2 regions of the Ruminococcus bovis genome follow, and region 2 is predicted to be linked to the other one. Evidence: a T-box and tRNA genes for the amino acid it is inferred to sense, from the RefSeq annotation. Region 2 holds a T-box; the other holds one or more tRNA genes.

What was found. The T-box of region 2 lies ahead of alaS (alanine--tRNA ligase). A T-box ahead of a tRNA ligase gene usually reads a tRNA of that ligase, here a tRNA-Ala.
Region 1: it has a tRNA-Ala gene. The T-box ahead of alaS (alanine--tRNA ligase) is inferred to sense a tRNA for this amino acid. The anticodon was not compared.

Annotation. Positions count from the first base shown of each region.
Region 1 is NZ_CP039381.1:2,406,503-2,417,761, reverse strand. It holds gene pknB (Stk1 family PASTA domain-containing Ser/Thr kinase) at 1-2,109, shown strand, start outside; gene rsgA (ribosome small subunit-dependent GTPase A) at 2,122-3,009, shown strand; gene E5Z56_RS11450 (thiamine diphosphokinase) at 3,006-3,629, shown strand; gene E5Z56_RS11445 (hypothetical protein) at 3,639-4,343, shown strand; gene ybaK (Cys-tRNA(Pro) deacylase) at 4,354-4,839, shown strand; tRNA gene E5Z56_RS11435 (tRNA-Ala) at 4,878-4,953, shown strand; TPP riboswitch at 5,101-5,205, shown strand; gene thiS (sulfur carrier protein ThiS) at 5,264-5,458, shown strand; gene E5Z56_RS11425 (thiazole synthase) at 5,513-6,283, shown strand; gene thiH (2-iminoacetate synthase ThiH) at 6,297-7,550, shown strand; gene E5Z56_RS11415 (thiamine phosphate synthase) at 7,543-8,136, shown strand; gene E5Z56_RS11410 (PASTA domain-containing protein) at 8,406-10,052, shown strand; gene E5Z56_RS11975 (helix-turn-helix domain-containing protein) at 10,096-10,737, opposite strand; gene E5Z56_RS11400 (histidine phosphatase family protein) at 10,802-11,259, shown strand, end outside.
Region 2 is NZ_CP039381.1:1,790,197-1,801,455, forward strand. It holds gene uvrA (excinuclease ABC subunit UvrA) at 1-247, shown strand, start outside; gene thyX (FAD-dependent thymidylate synthase) at 1,183-1,983, shown strand; gene E5Z56_RS08395 (dTMP kinase) at 1,973-2,638, shown strand; gene E5Z56_RS08400 (DUF2156 domain-containing protein) at 2,647-3,537, shown strand; gene E5Z56_RS08405 (GNAT family N-acetyltransferase) at 3,534-4,367, shown strand; gene E5Z56_RS08410 (DJ-1 family glyoxalase III) at 4,379-4,921, shown strand; gene E5Z56_RS08415 (5-formyltetrahydrofolate cyclo-ligase) at 4,909-5,472, shown strand; gene mltG (endolytic transglycosylase MltG) at 5,486-6,889, shown strand; gene E5Z56_RS08425 (peptidase U32 family protein) at 6,889-8,118, shown strand; T-box leader at 8,157-8,359, shown strand; gene alaS (alanine--tRNA ligase) at 8,424-11,072, shown strand.

The DNA.
Region 1 (11,259 bases), 620 kb from region 2:
GGTAGATATGAAATCCAAGAACTTATCGGTGTTGGTGGTATGGCCAATGTTTATAGATGTTACGATACTGTTGACGATAGAGAAGTTGCAATCAAAATTCTAAAGGACGAATTCCTTGATAATGCAGACTTTATTAGAAGATTTAAAAACGAAAGTAAATCTATTGCTGTTCTTTCACATCCAAACATTGTAAGGGTTTATGATGTTTCTTTTGGTGATATGATTCAGTATATTGTTATGGAATATATTGACGGTATTACTCTTAAGGAGTATATCGCTCAGCAAGGTGTAATTCAGTGGAAAGAAGCATTGCACCTAACAACTCAGATTTTAAGAGCATTACAACACGCTCATGAAAAGGGTATTGTTCACCGTGACATTAAGCCACAGAACATTATGCTACTTCAAGACGGTACTATTAAAGTAACTGACTTTGGTATTGCCCGTAACTTTAATTCTGCTACAAGAACAATGACAGAACAAGCAATCGGTTCTGTTCACTACATAGCACCTGAACAAGCCAAGGGTGGCAACACTGACGGTAAAACAGATATTTATTCTGTTGGTGTTATGATGTATGAAATGCTAACAGGTAAGCTTCCTTTTGTAGCTGATAATGCAGTTTCTGTTGCTATTATGCAACTTCAGTCTACTCCAAAGCTACCAAGAGAGATTAATCCCGACATTCCACAAGGTCTAGAAGAAATCACTCTTCATGCTATGCAGAAAGACCCTAAGGATAGATATGAGTCAGCTCAAGCAATGCTTAATGATATTGACCGTTTCAGATTAAATCCAAGCATTGTATTTGGTTACAGTCTTCCAAAGCCAATAGAACCAAAACCTGCTGAAAAGAAAAGAGAAGCTAAGAAAAAGGATGAAACAAAGAGAATCTTTGAAGAAAAGAAAATTGATGATAACAAAGATTCCAAAAAGTTTGTTCCGGAAGATTTTGATAGTGAAGAACCTGAAAAGAAAGTCAGATCAAAGAAAAAGTCTGCAATTCTTGGTATTGTAGCATCATTTGTAGTTTGTCTAATCGGTTTTGGCATTTACTTTGTAACTTCTTCATTCTCAAACACTAACGCAGATACAGATGTTCCAAACTATGTTGGCAAAACAATCCTTGATGTTAAGCAAGGAGATAATAAAGAGAACTTTGTTTTCCAGCTGGACTTTGAATATGACTCAACTAAAAAGGAAGGTGTTATCCTTTCTCAGCAACCAGAAGCAGATTCAAAGAAAGTTAAGAAAGGTTCAACTATTCAGCTAACTGTAAACGGTAAAAATTCTGATGTAACAGTTCCTCATCTTCTAAATACAACAGAGGAAGATGCTATTAAAGAACTAGAGTCAAGAAACCTTGTACCTGAGATTGTTTATGTACAGAGTGATGATGTTAATGTTGACTATGTATCATCAGAATTCCCAAATCCGGGACAGAAAACAACTATCGGTTCATCAGTATATCTTTATGTTTCAAAAGGACCTGCTGAAAAGAAAGTTAAAATTCCTGATGTAACAGGTAAAGATATTTCTGAAGCTAAGGAAATTCTTGAAAATAAAGGTCTGTATGTAGAATACGAATATGACGAAAACAGTTATGAAGAAAAAGATACAGTTATTAGACAAAATCCTTTACAGGGTGGTACTGTAAAGAAAGGTTATACAGTAAAACTTGTTCTATCAGGCGGTAAAAAGGATGCTCAGTCTATTCAGATTGATGTTCAGTTGCCAAAGGATGAAACAAACAGTGTTTCACTACAGGTTGTATTTGATGGCAATGTATTTACAACAACAAATGTTATTCCATCAGAACTAAAGACATATAGCTTTACTTTAACAGGTACAGAAACCGACTCAAAGGTTAAGGTATATCTAAACGGTCAGCTATATCAGGAATATACAATTGACTTCCAAAATAAGAAGGCAACTCCAACATATCACGACTATGTAGTAGCAACAACTACAACTACTGCACCTCCTACTACTCAGGAAGATACAACTGTTGCACCTACTCAGGATATAACAACAGTTCCACAAGATACAACAAACTATTACACAGAGCCAACTCAAGAACCACAACCTACTACTGCTCCGGCATATTAAAGGTGTTTTTTAATGAATAGTGTAGAGGGTAGAATTATAAAAGCAATCAGTGGTTTCTATTATGTAGAAACCACTGACAATACATATGAATGTAAGGCAAGAGGTTCTTTTCGTAAGACAAGCAAAACTCCTGTAGTTGGAGATTTAGTTACAATCTCTATACCTGAAAGTGGTTATCCTACAGTTGAAGAAATACATAAGCGAAAGAACTCTATTGTACGACCACCAATGGCAAATATTGATACATTGGTTATAGTTTGCAGTACAGTTTCTCCTGCACCAAACTATACAGTTATTGACAAGATGACTGCAACTGCTGTATATAACAATATTGAACCGGTTATTGTAATCTCAAAGTCTGACATAAAAAGTGGTGAAGAAATATATAATATCTATAACAGTACAGGCATCAAGACTATACTTTATTCTTCCGTTACAGGGGAAGGTGTAGATGAAATATATTCACTTTTACCTAACAAAATCACTGCCTTTATTGGCAACAGTGGTGTTGGTAAGTCAACTTTACTTAATAAGCTTTTTCCTGATTTTCAGCTGAAGACCGGAGAAGTTAGTGATAAACTTGGCAGAGGTCGTCATACAACAAGAACTGTTGAATTACTGAAATTCAATGGTGGTTATGTTTGTGACACACCCGGGTTTTCAACTATGCAACTTGAAAAGTTTAATATTCAAGACAAAACCCAACTTCAATATATGTTTCCTGAATTTGAAGATTATATCGGTCAGTGTAAGTTTACTTCATGTAGCCATACTTGTGAAAAGGGTTGTGCTATTCTACAAATGGTAGAAGAAGGCAAAATTCAAAAGTCACGACACAATAGCTATGTTGATATGTATAATGAAATAAAAGACATTAAAGAATGGGAGAGAAGAAAATGAGATGTGTAATTATTTCCGGTTCACCGGATACAAATGTAGAAGAAATCAAAAGCCTATGTACAAACGATGACTTTATTGTTTGTGCTGACTCAGGTTATTCTTTTGCAAAGAAAGCAGGTCTGACTCCAAACCTAATTATCGGTGACTTTGATTCACTAAAGGAAGAACTACCACAGAACACAGAAGTTGTTAAGCTAAATACCCATAAGGATGATACTGATACAGAACATTGTGTTATGGAATGTATCCGTAGAGGCTATAAGGACTTCTTACTATTAGGTTCAATCGGTGGTAGAACTGACCATACATTTGCAAATATTGCAACTCTGGCATTTCTCTCAGAATATAACTATAACGGTATTGCAAGAAACAACGGTGAGGAAATTCGTATCCTAAAGGAAGGTTCATACGAAATGAACAACAAGAAAGGCCTTATTTTCTCAGTGTTCCCTTATGGTTGTGAAAGTGTAAATGTTACATATAAAGGTGCAGAATATATGTTAAACAACAAGACTTTAACATATAATGTATCTCGTGGCATTAGCAATGTTTTTGTTGATGATGAAGCTGAAATCACAATCAACAGAGGCAGAGCAATCCTATTAACTTATTATAAATAAGAGGTTTTTATGCTATATAATATGTGTGGTTTAAATGTTTATTATGAACCAAAATATAAACAGACAATTACTCGTTCTGAAAAATATTTAGCAAAAAATCAAAATTTAAAACCAGACATAACTCTTAATGTTACAGAAGAAAGGATAGATAACTATATCCTTTCTTTTCCTCATATATCAAGGTCACTTGCTGAGTATGTAATTTATGGAATGTTATTTTATGAAGCAATCTTAGATTATGACGGAATACTTCTTCATTCATCAGCAATATCTGTTGATAATGAAGCCTATCTTTTTACTGCAAATAGTGGTACAGGAAAGTCTACCCATTGTGCTTTGTGGATGAAATATTTTGGTGACAGAGCCGTTATGATAAATGACGACAAACCGGTTATCAGAATAATTGATAATAAGATATATGCTTGTGGTACACCTTTTTCAGGTAAACACGATATAAATAAAAATATTTTAGTGCCACTAAAGGGTATTTGTTGTATTAACCAAGGCAAAGAAAATGTTATCAATAAAATAACTACCAAGAAAGCTATAGGAAAGTTCCTGCCACAAACACTTTGCATTAATGATAAACAGAAAATGTCAAGTTTATTAACTGTTCTTGATAAAGTTCTCAGCAATGTAAATGTGTATGAGCTGTTTTGTGATATTTCTGAAGACGCAGTAAAAACATCTTATAATATGATGAGCAAAAATTAGTGGTGATATTATGGCAAAGAAACAAGAAAAAACTAATGTAATGAGAATTCTTGACCAAAAGAAAATTGAGTATTCTCACTATGCTTATGATAATACAAAACTTAACGCAGAAGAAGTAGCAAATGCTCTTAATCAAGAAGTAGGCAAGGTTTTTAAAACACTTGTAACTGTTGGTAAAAGTAAAGAACATTATGTATTTGTTGTACCGGCAAATAAAGAACTTGATTTAAAGAAAGCTGCCAAAGTTGCAAAAGAAAAGTCAATAGAGATGATTCACCAAAAAGAACTTTTACCACTAACAGGATATATCCATGGTGGTTGTTCACCAATCGGTATGAAAAAGCAGTTTAAAACTTTTATCCATAAAACTGCCAATGACTATGATACTATCTACTTTTCAGCAGGTAGGGTAGGTAACCAGGTTGAGTTGCCACTATCTTCATTACAAAAGGTAATTCCTGTTGAAGTAGCAGATATTATAAAAGATAATTCTTGATTTTTTCATTACCTTGTGATAGAATTATCTTATCGAATGGGGATGTAGCTCAGCTGGGAGAGTACCACAATGGCATTGTGGGAGTCGAGGGTTCGAGCCCCTTCATCTCCACCAAAGAAAAGCCCATAGGTAAGCCACTTTTAGCTAACCTATGGGTGTTTTTTTATTTCTTTAAAAGAAAACGGCGAAAAAACGGCGTAAAAAGTAAAATAAAATTATATACTATTGAAAATAATAATAAATAAGAGTATAATATTATTAAAGTAAAATTATGGGAGCTTGTGTTACAGGCTGAGAGGAAGATATAATCTTCGACCAATACCTGATTTGGATAATGCCAACGTAGGGATATATTGATTAATGTATTTTGAGAAGTTACCCAAACATAGGGTAGCTTCTTTTTTTACTTGTAGGAGGTGTAAAAGTGGTAACAATTAACGGTAAAGAAGTTGATATGTCAGGAAAAACTGTTTCACAGTATCTTGAAATTGCAAATTATAACCCAAAGACTATTGCAGTTGAATGTAATGAAGTGATTATCTCAAAGGCTGATTATGATGAAACTGTACTAAAAGACGGTGATGTAGTAGAAGTTGTTAGCTTTATGGGTGGAGGTTAATTTTTTTAAGAAAAATAAAACAAACTTGATATACATTGAAAGAAGGAAATTATAATGGAAAATGATAAACTTATCATTGGTGGTCATGAATTTAACTCAAGATTTATTTTAGGTTCAGGTAAGTATTCTATGAAACTTATTGACTCAGCTATTAAGGATGCCGGTGCTGAAATTATTACACTTGCAGTTCGTAGAGCAAATACTAAGGAACAAGAAAATATACTTGATTATATTCCAAAGGGTGTTACATTACTACCTAATACAAGTGGTGCAAGAAATGCTGATGAAGCAGTAAGAATTGCAAGACTAGCCAGAGAACTTGGTTGTGGTAACTTTGTAAAGATTGAAATTATGAGAGATAGTAAGTACCTACTTCCTGATAACCAAGAAACTATTAAGGCTACAGAAATTCTGGCAAAAGAGGGTTTTGTTGTAATGCCTTATATGTATCCTGACCTAAATGTTGCTCGTGATTTAGTTAATGCCGGTGCAGCATCAATTATGCCTTTAGCTTCACCAATCGGTTCAAATAAAGGCTTAGCTACTAAAGACTTTATTCAAATTCTAATTGATGAAATTGATTTACCTATTATTGTAGATGCCGGTATCGGTAAACCTTCTCAGGCTTGTGAAGCAATGGAAATGGGTGCATCTGCAATTATGGCAAATACAGCTTTAGCTACTGCCGGTGATTTACCATTAATGGCATCAGCATTTAAGAATGCTATTGAAGCCGGTAGAAAGGCATATCTATCAGGATTAGGCAGAGTTCTGACTCGTGGTGCATCTTCTTCAGACCCATTAACAGGTTTCTTGCGTAACTAAGAGGTGACTACTAATGGAAAATGAATTTTTAATTGACTCAGAGTTTTTGTCACCAAAAGCACTTGAGAAGAAACATAGACTGGAGAATGACCCATCATACCGTAAAAATCATATGGAATATATGCCGGGTATGGAAGTTATTGAGTCTGATGTTTGTAAGAATGTAATGGACCATATGAATTCATATGACTATTCAAAATATACTGCAAAAGATGTACGAAAAGCACTTGAACATGAAACTTGTTCTATAGAGGACTTTAAGGCACTTTTATCACCGGCAGCAGAACCATTCCTAGAACAAATGGCTCAAAGAGCAAGAGTAGAAACAAGTAAGCATTTTGGCAATACTGTATATATGTTTACACCGTTATACATAGCAAATTATTGCGAAAACTATTGTGTCTATTGTGGCTTTAACTGTTACAACCATATTAACCGTATGAAACTTTCAATGGAACAAATTGAAAAAGAAATGAAAGTTATTGCCGATAGTGGTATGGAAGAAATTTTAATTCTTACCGGTGAAAGCAGAGGTCAAAGCAATGTAGAGTATATTGGTGAGGCTTGTAAATTAGCACGAAAGTATTTCCGTATGGTAGGACTTGAGATTTACCCTGTAAATACTGATGAATATGAGTATCTTCACAAATGTGGTGCTGACTATGTAACAGTATTCCAAGAAACTTATGATACCGATAAATACGAAACACTTCACCTACTAGGTCATAAGAGAGTATGGCCATACCGTTTTGATGCTCAAGAAAGAGCATTAAGAGGTGGTATGAGAGGTGTTGCTTTTTCAGCACTTTTAGGCTTATCAGATTTTAGAAAAGATGCTTTAGCAAGTGCACTTCATGTGTATTATTTACAGAGAAAGTACCCTCATGCAGAAATGTCCTTGTCTTGTCCAAGACTAAGACCGATTATCAATAATGAAAAGATTAATCCACTTGATGTACACGAAACTCAACTTTGCCAAATTCTATGTGCATATCGTATTTTCTTACCATATGTAGGTATTACAGTTTCTTCAAGAGAAAGTGCAGAATTTAGAAACGGTATTGTAAAGATTGCAGCAACAAAAGTTTCTGCCGGTGTATCTACCGGTATCGGTGATCACGAAAGTAAGTATAGTGGTAAAGAAACAGAAGAAGAACAAGGTGATGAACAGTTTGAAATTAATGATAACCGTAGCCTAAAGAAAATGTATGATGAAATTACAGTTGAAGGCTTGCAACCTGTTCTAAATGATTACCTATATGTCTGATATTATTGTTATTACCAACAGTTCAATCTGTGAAGAAGATTACTTATTACGCATAGAAAAATTAGCAAAAGCAAAACCTAAGGCAATTGTACTTAGAGAAAAACATTTGCCGGAAAGTGACTATGAAGATTTAGCTAAAAAGGTAATTGAAATTTGCAATAAATATAATACTCAATGTATCTTGCATAATTTTCCTAAAGTTGCAGAAAAGCTAAATCATGATGCTTTGCATTTACCTTTGCATATTCTTGCAACACTTACTGATAAAGAAAAATCACAGTACAAAATTTTAGGTGCATCTTGTCATTCGGTAGAAGATGCAGTAAAAGCCCGGAAACTTGGTTGTACCTATATTACAGCAGGTCATATTTTTGATACTGATTGCAAGAAAGGTTTGCCGGGTAGAGGACTTGATTTTCTAAAAGAAGTTTGCAGAAGTGTTTCAATCCCTGTATATGCAATAGGTGGTATCTCACCGGAAAACTTTTCAAAGATTAGAAATGCCGGTGCAAGTGGTGGTTGTATAATGAGCAGTGCAATGAATTGTACTAATCCACAAGAATATCTAAATTCTTTTACAGAATAATAAATTATATAATAAATCCATTAGTAGGAAAGATACAACCTATTAGTGGATTTTATTTTTATTATTAAAAGTTCTATAAATAAGCTATATGTATATAATAATAAATAATACAAAATTTGACAGAGAAAAGAAAAAATCACCTATTAGTTAACAAAACTGTAACATCAAAAGGTAATAAATTTTCTTGAATATGTACCTTTACTATGATATAATGTTTTAAGCATTAAACTAAGATAATAGTGTAAAAATAACTAAAAGGAGTGAGAAGTATGGCACTATGTATGGGCTGTATGAAAGAAATAGGCGATGAACAAATCTGTCCTGATTGCGGCTTTAATAATACAGAAACTCAGCCAGAACCTTTCCTAGGTTTTCATACTGTTTTAAAAGATAGATATATTGTTGGTAGAGGTATCGACACAAATGGTGAAAGTACCCGTTACCTAGGTTATGATAAAGAAGAAAAGAAGAAAGTTATTATCAGAGAATTCCTACCAATCGGTATTTTTGACCGTTCAAAAGGTGAGAAAGACCTTGTTGTAGGATATAACGATGAAACTGTTTTCAAGAACTTGCGTTCTAACTTTATTTCATATTACAAGATTGTACAAGAACTTAATAATATGTCAGTAATGATTAAAATTCTTGATATATTTGAAGAGAACAATACTGCATATGAAATTGAAGAATATCTTGAACTGAACCACTTTGAAGATTATCTAAAGAGAAATAACGGACAACTTGAATGGGAAGTTGCAAGACCACTGTTTATGCCACTTATCTCTGCTTTAGAGTCACTTCATAAGAGAGGTATCGGTCACTACGCAGTTTCACCATCAAACCTATACATAACTAAAGACGGCAAACTTAAACTTTCAGGTTTCTGTACTGCTATGGAAAGAAAGAGAGGTACTCCACTAAAGAGTCAGCTTTATAGTGGTTGTGCTGCTCCTGAACAATACGAAAAGAACTTTACTCTTGATATTGTTACCGAAATTTATGGCTTTACAGCAACACTTTTCCATACATTAACAGGTCATGTTCCTGCTAATGCAAGAGAAAGACTAAAGGATAGTAGTCTGCTTATGAGTACTAATACTGTTAAGAGATTACCTCCTCATGTTGTTACTGCTTTAGCAAACGGTTTACAGGTTGACAGAAAAGAAAGAATTGCAGATTTTGATGAACTTAGAAGTCAGCTTTCTGTTGCTCCGACTGCTCAGGCAATTCAAGAAGAAATCAGCAAAACTGCAAGTCTATCCGACCCAAGTAAACAACAAAAAGAAGAAAAGAAAAATAACGAAAACAAGAAAGTTACTTTAATTGCAGCACTTATTTCTCTTGTAGTATTTGTTGGTATTGGTGCAGTACTTGTTGCTACTAACTGTTTTGGTTTAGTAAATGGCAACCATGGTGGTGTTCAAGATACAACTGCTACAAAGGCATGGAGTGGTCCGGTAGTAGATAACTTTGTTGGTAAGAAATATTCATCAGTAAAAAGTCAGCTAAAGGGTTCTGATAAATATATTATCAATATTAACTCAGAAGAAAAGTTTAGCGATAATATAGAAGAAGGTTATATTTGTGAACAAACACCGGCTGCCGGTACACCAATTACTTCCGAAGATGAAGCAGTAAATATCAGCCTAACAATCAGTAAAGGTGCTAAGATGAGAACTTTACCTGATATTGCCGGTAAGGATATTAAGACAGTTGCAACAATGCTTGCAGATACAGGTGTACTTGTAATGCAAGAAACCGAGTATAACTCAAAGTATCCTAACAATACTGTAATCGACTATAAGAACCTAAAGTCAGGTGACCAAATCGAATACGGTAAAACTGTTACAATTAAGGTTTCTTTAGGTGCTGAACCAACTTCAACTGAACCAAATACAGGTTCTGCCGATAACTAATTTAAACTAAAAAAGGTGGGATAAATTCCCACCTTTTATAATATTATTTTTTGATTATTCTTTCTGTGTTGTGAACAAGGTTAAATACAGAACTGGCTATATCATCATATTTTTTATTGATAATATCGTAGGAGAGATAAACTTTGTTTTCATTTCTTCTACTTTTGCTAAATTCATTTATTTTGTCTGTTAGCCTACCTTTTCTGTGCTGATAAGTAGCCTCGGAATAACAGTTGCAACTTTCTTTAGTAAGTGTAAAGAATTCCTCATTATTAAGATTGTTGTTTCTGTAAAGTAGTCTTATTACATTGTAAATACTACACATTAACATTTCTGTGGTGCATCTTGTAATATCTCTGTGGTTCATTTCCGAGAGAATTCTGTAGGTAAAATCAATACTGTCCATTATGATTTTTTCACTTGGATTTTCAGCAGTTATTGTTTTTTTAGTGCCATCACTAATAGCAATAACATCTCTTTCACTTGTTCTGCCAAGAAGATAATCACAACTAACATTATAGTAATCAGCCACTTTTACAACAAAGTCAAGACCACATTCTCTGATACCTTTTTCATAGTGGGAGAGAAGTGCTTGACTGATTCCTAAGTCACTTGAGGCTTGCTTTTGGCTGATTCCTTTTTCTTTTCTAAGATAACTGATAATACTACCAAATGTATTATTCATATAATCACATCCTTATACTATGAGTATAATACAAAATAAACTATTTGTAAAGATTGGAGTAATTATGAAATCATACTATATACACTTTATCTGTCACGGAAATATTGATGAAACTCATAAAGGTAAATATATAGGTACAACCAATGTTCCACTTTCCGATAAAGGCAAAATGGAGCTTAAGAAACTTGACCACAATATGAAGTACCCAGGTGCAACTGCACTGTTTACCAGTCCATTAAAAAGATGTAAAGAAACTTGTGAGATTCTTTATCCTAATATGAAACCTATTGTTATTGACCAACTTTCTGAATGTAACTTTGGTGAATGGGAAGGCAAAACTGCTGATGAGTTAAAGGATGATGAACTGTTTAAACAGTGGATTGGTGGCAGTAGCGAAGTGAAACCACCACATGGCGAAAGCTCAGCAGACTTTACAAGAAGAATTTGTCATATGTTTGAGGATATTGTTACAGGTCTTATGAAAACCGGTACAACTGATGCAATTATTGTAACTCATGGTGG
Region 2 (11,259 bases):
AACAGGTTTGCACATTGCCGATGTTCACAGACTTATTGAAGTTCTTCAAAAGCTAGTTGATACCGGTAACACAGTTGTGGTTATTGAGCATAACCTTGATTTAATCAAAACTGCCGACCATATTATTGACCTTGGCCCTGAGGGTGGCGATAGAGGTGGTACTCTTGTTGCTACAGGTACTCCTGAACAAGTAGCTAAAGTTAAGGAAAGTTATACCGGTCAGTATCTAAAGAAAATGTTAGAGTGATTTTAATTTTAAAATGGTTATTATTTTAGAATAATTTATGTTAGAATAATTTTAGCATTATAATAATCTTAATATCATTTAAACTTTTGTAGGGTTGTATTAATACAATCCTACATTTTTTATTTTCATTTTGTTAAGACAGTTATATAAGCTTGTTTTTAATTTTGATTGCGCTAATCTAAAAACCCTTTAACAAATTAGGGTTTTTCAATTTTGTCTGTGGGTAAAGGTAAATTTGTTTTTTAGCTTTTATTGTGGTTAAAGAAAAGTATATTTTTTATTTAATATAAAGGAAAATTAGAAAAAATATATTACCTAACATTATTACAAAAGTTTGGCTTACAGTTGTAGGGTCCAACATTGTTGGACCGAGCAAATCAGCCTCTTTATTGGTATATTGTCCTATGTAGTAAATTATAATTTTTAGTTTCTACATAGGACTAAGTCACATAAAACATTTTACTATTAAACGGGCGAACACTGTTCGCCCCTACGACTGTGAGCCATAATATGATATAAAAATCGGTACTGTTTATTCTACAAAATATTGTTATATTATTAATTGTGCAATAACTTGGTATAAAAGAGAGAAAGGACATAGTATACACTTTTTAGTATTTAAACATCCCCACAAACACAAATTTATAAAACTAACTTATTTTTACCCACAAACAAAATAAAACACAAATTAAAAAACTTAATATTCCGTAAAAGAAAAACCTATCTTATCGCTAAGTTAGGTTTTGTTAATTTATAAAATTATTTTGATAAAAATCATAAAATAAATGTAGATTTTCAGGGCTTTTCTAGTATGTTACAAGTCTTTACATAAAGAATGAACTGTGTTATAATAATGTGTAATTTATAGTATAGTATAACTATTAGTATGTCATAATGTCATACTGGAATTATAGATAGTATTAAGGAGTAGGAAAATGTCAGTAAAAGTAACTTTGTTAACCCATACACCAAATCCTGAGCAAGTTGTGGCTATGGCTGCAAAACTTTGTTATTCACCATCCGGTATTGAAGATTTGAGAGATGGTTTAACAGAGGAAAAAACTACTTCTTTCTTAAATATGCTTAGCGATTTAGGTCATGGTAGCCCAACAGAACATGTATCATTTACTTTCGGAATTGAGGGTATCTCAAGAGCTTGTTCTCATCAGTTGGTACGCCATAGAATTGCATCATACAGTCAGCAGTCACAGAGATATGTTGACGGTACTTCTTTTGAATTTGTAACACCACCTGAAATCAAGAGTTGTCCTGAGGCTTATGAAGAATACAAAAAGGTAATTGATTTACAGAGTGATGCTTACAGTAAAATTCGTGATGCACTTGTTGTTAAGTACATTAAAGAATTTAAAGGTGAAGAACTATCCGGTACAAATGATGAAATAATTAATTCTTTTAAAGAAGAAAACAAAAGACAGTGCAACGCTTTCATTAAGAAAGCGAATGAAGATGCAAGATTTGTACTTCCAAATGCTTGTACTACAAAGATTGTTTGTACTTTCAATGCTCGTTCACTTCACAACTTCTTTGCTCACCGTTGTTGTAACAGAGCTCAGTGGGAAATTAGAGAAGTAGCTGAACAAATGTTACTGCAATGTCTAGAGGTTGCCCCAACACTATTTAAAAATTGTGGTCCATCTTGTCTGTTTGGTCCTTGTCCTGAGGGCAAAATGAGTTGTGGCAAAATGAAAGAAATGAGAGAGAAGTATGGCAGGTAAGATTATTGTAATTGAAGGTCTTGACGGTAGTGGTAAAGCTACCCAAACTGACCTTTTATATAAAAAGCTATTGTCTGAAGGAAAGAATGTTAAGAAACTTACTTTCCCTTGTTATGATAGCGACAGCTCAGCACTGGTAAAAATGTACCTTGGTGGTGAACTTGGTGATGACCCTAACTTGGTAAATCCATATACTGCATCAGCTTTTTATGCAGTTGATAGGGTAGCCTCATTCTTAAAGGATTGGAAAAATGACTATGACAATGGCACAATCTTTCTTTGTGACAGATATAGTACATCAAATCCGATTTATCAGTTAAGTAAATTAAATGAAAATGAGTATGATGAATATTTAGAATGGCTCAATGATTTTGAGCATATTAAGTTGGAAATACCTGCACCTGACTTTGTGCTTTACTTAAATATGCCAATAGAAGTTAGCCAGAAATTAATGGCTAAAAGATATAACGGTGACGAAAATAGAAAGGATATTCACGAAAAGAATATTTCTTTTTTAGAAAAATGTCATTCATCGGCTAAGTATTGTGCAGACAAACTTGGTTGGGAAGTTGTTGATTGTGCTTTTAACGGTGAACCAAGGTCTATTGAAGAAATTTCTAATGAGGTATATTCCAAAGTAAAAGGAAAAGTATAAGGATATTTATGTTAGAATTCAGGAAACCAAAAATTGAAGATAAAGAAAAGTATCAAAATGCTTTAGACAAAACTAATTTTATGGATGGTGAATGTTCATTTGCCAATACTTATATGTGGAGTGAACATTACGATACAAGAATAGCTTTTAAGAATGACTTTGTTTTTAGATGTTATTTTGAAGATGACAAACCTGTTGGCTACACAATTCCATTTGGTGGAGAAGATTTAAAGTGGGCAGTAGAAGAAATTTTGCAAGATGCAAAGGATAGAAATGCTACAGAATTTGAACTTGGTTTGTTAACAGAAGAAGTTAAGGAAAAGCTGGAAACATTGTTCCCAAATAAATTTGAATTTACTGAAAATAGGGATGATGCAGATTATATTTATTTGCAAGAGGATTTAGCAAATCTTTCCGGCAAGAAATATCATGGTAAGAGAAACCATATCAGTCAGTTCAAAAGAGCAAATCCCGATTATGTTTATGAACCATTAACAAGGGAGCATTATTCCGATGCACTTTTAATTGCTGCTAAGTGGGCATCCGATAGAAATGAAATTGATGGTGAAGAATATGGTGCTGATTATGTGGCAATAGAGGATTGTTTCTTACATTTCCATGAACTTGATTTGTTTGGTGGCATTATCTATGTTGACAACAAAGCTGTTGCAATGACAGTTGCATCAAAAATTCGTGACGGTATATGTGATGTTCATTTTGAAAAATCTATAATTGACAACGGTTATCCGGTAATTAATAATGAATTTGTTAAGACACTAACTGATTTTAAATATATAAACAGAGAAGAAGATATGGGACTTGAGGACTTAAGAAAAAGTAAATTGTCCTATAAGCCAAATATAATTTTAATGAAATATAACGCAAAGGTTAAACAATGATTGAATATTCTAAAGGCTCAATGGCTGACTTAAAAGAACTGAAAACACTTTGGATTGCATCATTTAACGATACACTAAAAGGTTTCAAAACTTTTATGAAAAACAACAAAAACAAAATGAGAATTTATGTAGCAAAAGACGGTAATCGTACTGTTGCTATGTTGTATCATATTCCTTGTAAATTTCTTGAGTATAAGGCACATTACCTTTATGGTGCTGCTACTGAAAGTAAGTATAGAAACAGAGGAATAATGAAAAATCTTATTGATTTTAGTTTAGAAGATGCCAAAACTTTAGGTGAAGAATTTTCTTTCTTATATCCTGCTGATGACCACCTATACGGTTATTACTATTCACTTGGTTATGAGAGAAATTGCTTTAGAAAACAAGCTACTGTTTCTAGGGATAAGCTAATGCATATTGCAGAATACAGTCCCTTTTGTATGTCACTTAGTGTAACCGGTATGGGTAAGCTAAGAGAAAATTATCTAAAGGGAAACTCATTGCAGTTTAGCCAAGATTATATAAAATATTCTGTTGCCAATGTTAAGAATTATGGTGGTTATGTAATTTGTAGTGGTGACGGTTATTGCTTTGTTGATGAAGATGAGTACAAGAAATGTGTTGTATCGGAACTTTTTGCCAAGGAAGATGATATTTTTCCTTTGCTTGGTGAAATGTTAAAAGAGTCCGATGCCGATACATTTGTGTTTAATTATTCACCAACATTAAATATATTTGATAATGAAGAAATTGTACCGGATGGAATGGTAAAATTTCTGGGTAATACAAAAGTAAATGAAGCCTATATCGGACTTCGCAATTTGTAAAGGAGATTATTATGGTATATGTTTTTATGGCAGATGGCTGTGAGGAAATTGAAGCACTTGCACCTGTAGATATGCTACGCAGAGGTGGTGTTGAAGTAACAACTGTTGGTGTTACAGGAAAAACTGTTACAGGCAGTCATAATATTTCTGTTAATACAGATATTTCTTTAGAAGAAGTAAACCTAGGTGATATGGAGGCTGTTGTTCTTCCGGGTGGTATGCCGGGTACACTTAACCTTGAAAAGAATGAAAAGGTACAAGAGATTGTTGAGTATGCTTATGATAAGAAGTTACTTATCTGTGCTATTTGTGCTGCACCGTCAATCCTAGGCCATAAGGGTTACTTAAAGGATAAGAAAGCTACTTGTTTCCCGGGTTTTGAGGACTCATTTGACGGTGGCGAATATACCGGTGAAGTAGTTACTGCTTGTGATAACATTATTACAGGCAAAGGCTGTGGTGCAGGTATTTATTTTGGTCTTGAAATTCTAAAGAATATTAAAGGCGAAGAAACTATGAAAAAGGTGTTTGATTCATTACAATGTCCCAACTAACTAAAGATGAAATGAGAAAAAGTCTTAAGAAAATAAGACAGAGTATCACCGGAGAAAAGAAAAAAGATTATGACCTTGAAATTACTTGCAGATTCCTTATGACTGAGGAATATAACAAGGCTGATACTGTCCTTTGTTATGCAGGTACTAAGGATGAAATAGATACAAGGTATCTTATTTATGCTGCTTTAGCTAACCACAAGAGAGTAGGACTTCCTCGTTGTAATGGGGATATTCTTGACTTTTATTATGTTAGAGGTCTTGATGACCTAATGGTTGGTTCATTTGGTATTATGGAACCTGATGTTAGAAAATGCAGTAGAATACTTGATTTTAGAAATAGTGTCCTTGTTGTGCCGGGTTTGGGATTTAGTCCCGATGGCAAGAGAATTGGCTATGGCAGAGGATATTATGATAGATTTATTTCCCATTATAATGGGAAAGTTGTTGGTATGTGCTACCATCAGCAAGTGAAAATGAATATTCCTGTGGAAGAAACTGATGAAAATATCAATGTTTTAATCACAGAGCAATATACCAGAAACATCTGATTGAAGGTGCAATATGAGTAATAATAATTTTGAAAATGAAGAGCTAAGACTTAAGAAAGAAAGAGAAAAAAAGGTAGCTTCTTTCCATCTACATATTGATGAAGATGAGCTTGACAGACCTTATCATAAAAGGGAAGAAAGACCAAGAAGACAAAGAGCAGAGAGAGAACCTATGCCAAGGCTGACTGATAGTCAAGAGCTTAATTCCTTTAGTGGTGGCAAAACCAGAGCTGAAGTAGAAAAAGATATGAAGAAAGCTGACAAGAAACATCAGAAAGAAGCCAAGAAAAGGGAAAAGCGTAAGTCTAAGAAGAATAAGCGTATCTTTACAATTATTTGGCTTGTAATGGTCATTATGGCAGGTGTAGTTCTTTCTAAATATATGCTAACAGGTGTAGATGACCTACTTGCTATTTCTCGACCTGAAGCAAATGAAGTTACTGTTAAAATCTCAAAGACAGATACATTTGATGATGTAATTGATAAGCTATATGATAAAGGTGTTATCAAGGATAAGAAGTTCTTTAAGTTCTATGGTAGTATGAAACATGTTGATAAGTACCTTGAACATGGTACTATTAAGCTAAAGACTAACCAAGACTATGAGGCTATTATTAATACTTTGGAAAGTCCATACGAAAATGTTAAGTCTGTTGAAGTACAGATTACAGAAGGTATGAACATTAACGAAATTGCCAACAAACTTGTTAAGAAGAAAGTTCTTTCTGATAAGGATGAGTTCCTAAGCCTATGTAACAGTGATCAGTTTGATGATGATTATGCTTTCCTAAAAGTTCTGGGTAAGGCTAAGTCAAATGGTAGATACTATAAGCTGGAAGGTTACCTGTATCCTGATACATATACTTTCTATGAAAACGAAGACCCTTCACTAACTGTTAGTAGAATGTTAAGTAACTTTGCTGAAAAGAATGTTAATACTCTAAGCAAGGCTGACGGTTATTCTAAGAAAGTTTCTGTTGAAGATAGAGCAGAAGATACAGGTTATACATTTGACCAGATTATGACTATTGCTTCACTAATTCAAGCAGAAGCTGCCGATAAGGACGATATGTACAATGTAAGTTCTGTTATTCATAACAGACTTGATTCCGGTAATGCATCTGAATTTGCAAAGCTGGGTCTTGACTCTACAATTTACTATCCTTATCGTGATGCAAAGCATGTACCTGCATCTAAGGGTGGCAAAAAGTATAGCAGTAAATACAACACATATAAGATTAAGGGACTACCAAGTGGCCCAATCTGTAACCCAAGTTCAGAGGCTATTGAAGCTGCTATTTATCCAAATAGCACAAGCTACTACTACTTCTGTCACGATACTAAGACAGGACAGGCTTACTATGCTTCTACAGCAGAAGAACATGAATATAATCTATCTATAAGTGGTAACAAATAATGAGTAATATTGAAATTAAAAGACCGGAAATTTTAGCTCCTGCCGGAGATGTGGAGTGTATAAAGAATTCACTAAAGTTTGGTGCAGATGCAGTTTATCTTGCCGGTAAACAGTTTGGTATGCGTACTGCATCTAAAAACTTTGACAATGATGAACTTAAGAAAGCAGTAGAACTTGCTCATTCTTATGGCAGTAAACTTTATGTAACTTGCAACACTTTACCTAGAAATAACGAAATGGCAGTACTACCTGATTTCCTTAGTTATGCTGATGAAATCGGTGTTGATGCTTTTATTATTGCAGACCTAGGTGTGTTTGAACTTGCTAAGAAATATGCACCGAATGTTGAAAGACATATTTCAACTCAAGCTGGTATTGTAAACAGCGATACTGCAAATGCTTGGTACAATATGGGTGCAAGTAGAGTTGTTCTTGCAAGAGAAATGACTTTTGATGATATTGTTGATATTAGAGCAAAGATTCCTAAGGAACTTGAGATTGAATGTTTTGTACATGGTGCAATGTGTGTTTCATTCTCAGGCAGATGTTTAATCAGCAGTTACCTAACAGGCAGAGATGCGAACCGTGGTGACTGTGCTCAGCCTTGCAGATGGAAGTACCATCTTTATGAAGAGAATAGGGAAGGTCAGTTCTTCCCTGTAGAAGAGGCTGATGGAGGCACATATCTATATAACAGTAGAGATATGTGTATGATTGAGCATATTCCTGAACTTGTTGAAAGTGGAATTTCTTCTTTAAAAATTGAGGGTAGAGCAAAGAGTGCTTACTACTGTGCAGTTACTACCAATGCATATCGTCATGCAGTAAATGACTATATGAAGGAAAGAGAGAACTACACTCTAAAGCCTTGGATTAAAGAAGAACTTGAAAAAATCAGCCATAGAGAATACAATACAGGTTTTTACCTTGGTAAAGAACCGGGACAAGTTACTTCAAACGGTGGCTATATCAGACATTATGATGTTGTGGCAGTTTGTGAAAGTAATGAGGGTAATGTGTCAAATATCACTCAGAGAAACAAATTCTTTGTTGGTGATACACTTGATGTACTACCACCATCCGGTATTCCGTTTACAACAGTTTGTAAGGAACTAAAGAATAAATACGGTGTAGCAGTAGACAGTGCACCTCACGCAATGGAAGAACTGATTATGACTACAGATAAAGAAATTCCACCATCTTCTGTAATTCGTAAAAAGCGTTCTTGACAAACTATTTTTGCTGGTTTATAATACTAAAAGAATATGAAAAAGCCGTGAGTAGGAAGAATGTAAAATGTTCTTTTTTAGAGAGAGTAGGGTTGGTGAAACTACTTAAAGAATTTTTACAGGGCCAACCTATTAGCTCTGTGTGATGAACACAGCGTATCTCTGCGTTAAAGAGTCCGAGAGGGAGAGCATTATTGCACTTCAACTAGGGTGGTACCACAGGAATTATCCTGCCCCTAATTTTTAGGGGCAGGTTTTATTTTTCATAAACAATTATTTTTTATATTAATTAAGGAGAGAAAACAATGCAGTGGACTGGTCTTAATGAGTTAAGAGAAAAATTCTTATCATTTATGGAATCAAAGGGTTGTCTAAGACTTCCTTCATTCCCACTAATTCCAAAGGATGACAAAAGCTTACTACTAATCAACAGTGGTATGGCTCCAATGAAAAAATATTTTACAGGTGAAGTTACACCTCCTAAGACAAGAGTTACTACTTGTCAGAAGTGTATCCGTACTCCTGATATTGAAGAAGTAGGTATCACAGACCGTCACGGTACTTACTTTGAAATGCTAGGTAACTTCTCATTCGGTGATTACTTTAAGAGAGAAGCTACTGCTTGGGCATGGGAATTCTTTACAAAGGTTCTTGAAATTCCTGCAGAAAAGCTATATATTTCAGTTTATCAAGATGATGATGAAGCATTTGATATTTGGACTAAAGAAGTAGGTGTTGACCCTAGCCATATGGTTAGACTAGGCAAGGCTGATAACTTCTGGGAACATGGTAGTGGTCCTTGTGGTCCTTGTTCTGAAATCTATTACGATAGAGGGGAAGAACACGGTTGTGGTAAACCTGACTGTGGTGTTGGTTGTGAATGTGACAGATTTATGGAAGTTTGGAACTTAGTATTTACTCAGTTTGATAATGACGGTCACGATAACTACACTCCACTTGATCATCCAAATATTGATACAGGTATGGGCCTTGAAAGACTTGCTTGTGTAATGCAGGGTGTTGACAACCTATTCCTAGTTGATACTGTACAGAACATTATGAAGCATATTTCTTCAATTGTTGGTGTTAACTATGGTGAAGACCCTAAGACAGATATTTCACTTAGAGTTATTACTGACCATATCCGTTCTACAACATTTATGATTGGTGACGGCGTTATGCCATCAAATGAAGGTAGAGGTTATGTTCTAAGAAGACTACTTAGAAGAGCAGCTCGTCATGGTAGAATTCTTGGTTACACAGACCCATTCCTATATAAAGTTGCCGATACTGTTATTAAAGAAAACGAAAGTGCTTACCCTGAACTTCGTGATAAGCGTGACTTTATTGTTAAGGTTATTGAAGCTGAGGAAGATTCTTTCAGCAAGACAGTTAAGCAAGGTATGCAGATGCTTGAAGATATTATTGCTAAAGCAGATAGCAAGGTTCTTTCCGGTGATGATGCATTTAAGCTAAACGATACATTCGGTTTCCCAATTGATTTAATTAAGGAAATTGTTTCTGAAAATGAAATGTCAGTTGATATTGAAAGATTCCAGGAACTTCTACAAGAACAGAAAGACCGTTCAAGAGATGCTCACAAAAATGCCGGTGCTGAGGCTTGGCTATCAGATAGCATTGATTTTTCTGATGTTGACAAGACAGAATTTAAGGGCTATAAGGTAACTTCTTGTGAAAGCAAGATTGTTGCTATGGTTAAAGACGGTGAGAGAGTAAAGGCTCTTACTGAAGGTGAAGAAGGTCTTATCATTCTAAACAGAACTCCTTTCTATGCTGAAAGTGGTGGTCAGATTGGTGATACAGGTGTATTAGTTGCAGACAACACAGTTGTTACTGTAAATGACACAACTAAGGATGCATCAGGTATCTTTATGCACACAGTAAAGGTAGAAAAGGGTGTTGTTGCAGTTGATGACACTGTATTTGCTAAGGTTGACAGTAAGAGAAGAATGAACATTACTCGTAACCATACAGCAGCTCACTTACTACAGGCAGCTTTAAGAGAAGTTCTTGGTACTCATGTTGAACAGGCAGGTCAGTTAGTTTCTGATGATTACTTTAGATTTGACTTTACTCACTATGAAGCTATGACTGATGATGAACTTGAAAAGGTTGAAAACCTAGTTAACGAAAAAATCCTAGATCAGCTAGATGTTGTTTCTGAAGAAATGGACATTGAAGAAGCTAAGAAGCTAGGTGCTATGATGCTATTCGGTGAAAAGTATGGTGACAGAGTTAGAGTAGTAAACGCAGGTGACTTCTCAATTGAATTCTGTGGTGGTACTCATGTTACTAATACTGCTAACATTGGTCTATTCAAGATTAAGTCTGAAAGCTCAGTAGCTTCCGGTGTTAGAAGAATTGAAGCCGTTACAGGTGAGGGTGTTCTAAATTATCTAAACAGTGTTCTATTTGTTGTTAACAAGTGTACTGAAGCACTAAGAATTAACAACCCTAAGGAACTAGTACAGGGTAGTATCCGTATTGCTGAAGAAATGAAAGCAAAGGATAAGAAGATTGAAGAACTAAATCAGAAACTTGCTAAGAATGCAACAGAAGCAGTATTTAAGAATGCTAAGAGATACAAGGGTATCCGTATTATCTCAGTTGCTATTAACGGTGCAACAGTTGACCTACTTCGTGATATGTCATCTAGAGCAGTAGATACTGACCCAACAACAGTTATTGTTCTTGCAAGTATCAACGGTGACAAGGTAACATTTATCTGTGGTTGTGGTAAAGATGCAGTAGCAAACGGTCTAAAGGCCGGTGATATTGTTCGTAAGGTTGCTCAAATCGCTGGTGGTAACGGTGGTGGTAAGCCAAGTATGGCTATGGCCGGTGCTAAGGATGTTACTAAGGTTGATGACGCAATTATTGCAGTTGAAGGCATCGTTAAGGAAATGGCAGATTCTCTAGGCCTAGAGGACTAATATTTTAATTATTCAATTCTGTTTAGACTTAATTTTGGTAATGAATTGTTGTTATTGTTATAATGAAATTCAACAAATTTAAATCTTTCAGTTTTATTGTGAGTTAATTAAAACTTAATAAATAATATAAAAAAGTAGCAGATAAATTAAAAAATCTGCTACTTTTGCTTTTGTGTTGTATTAAGTT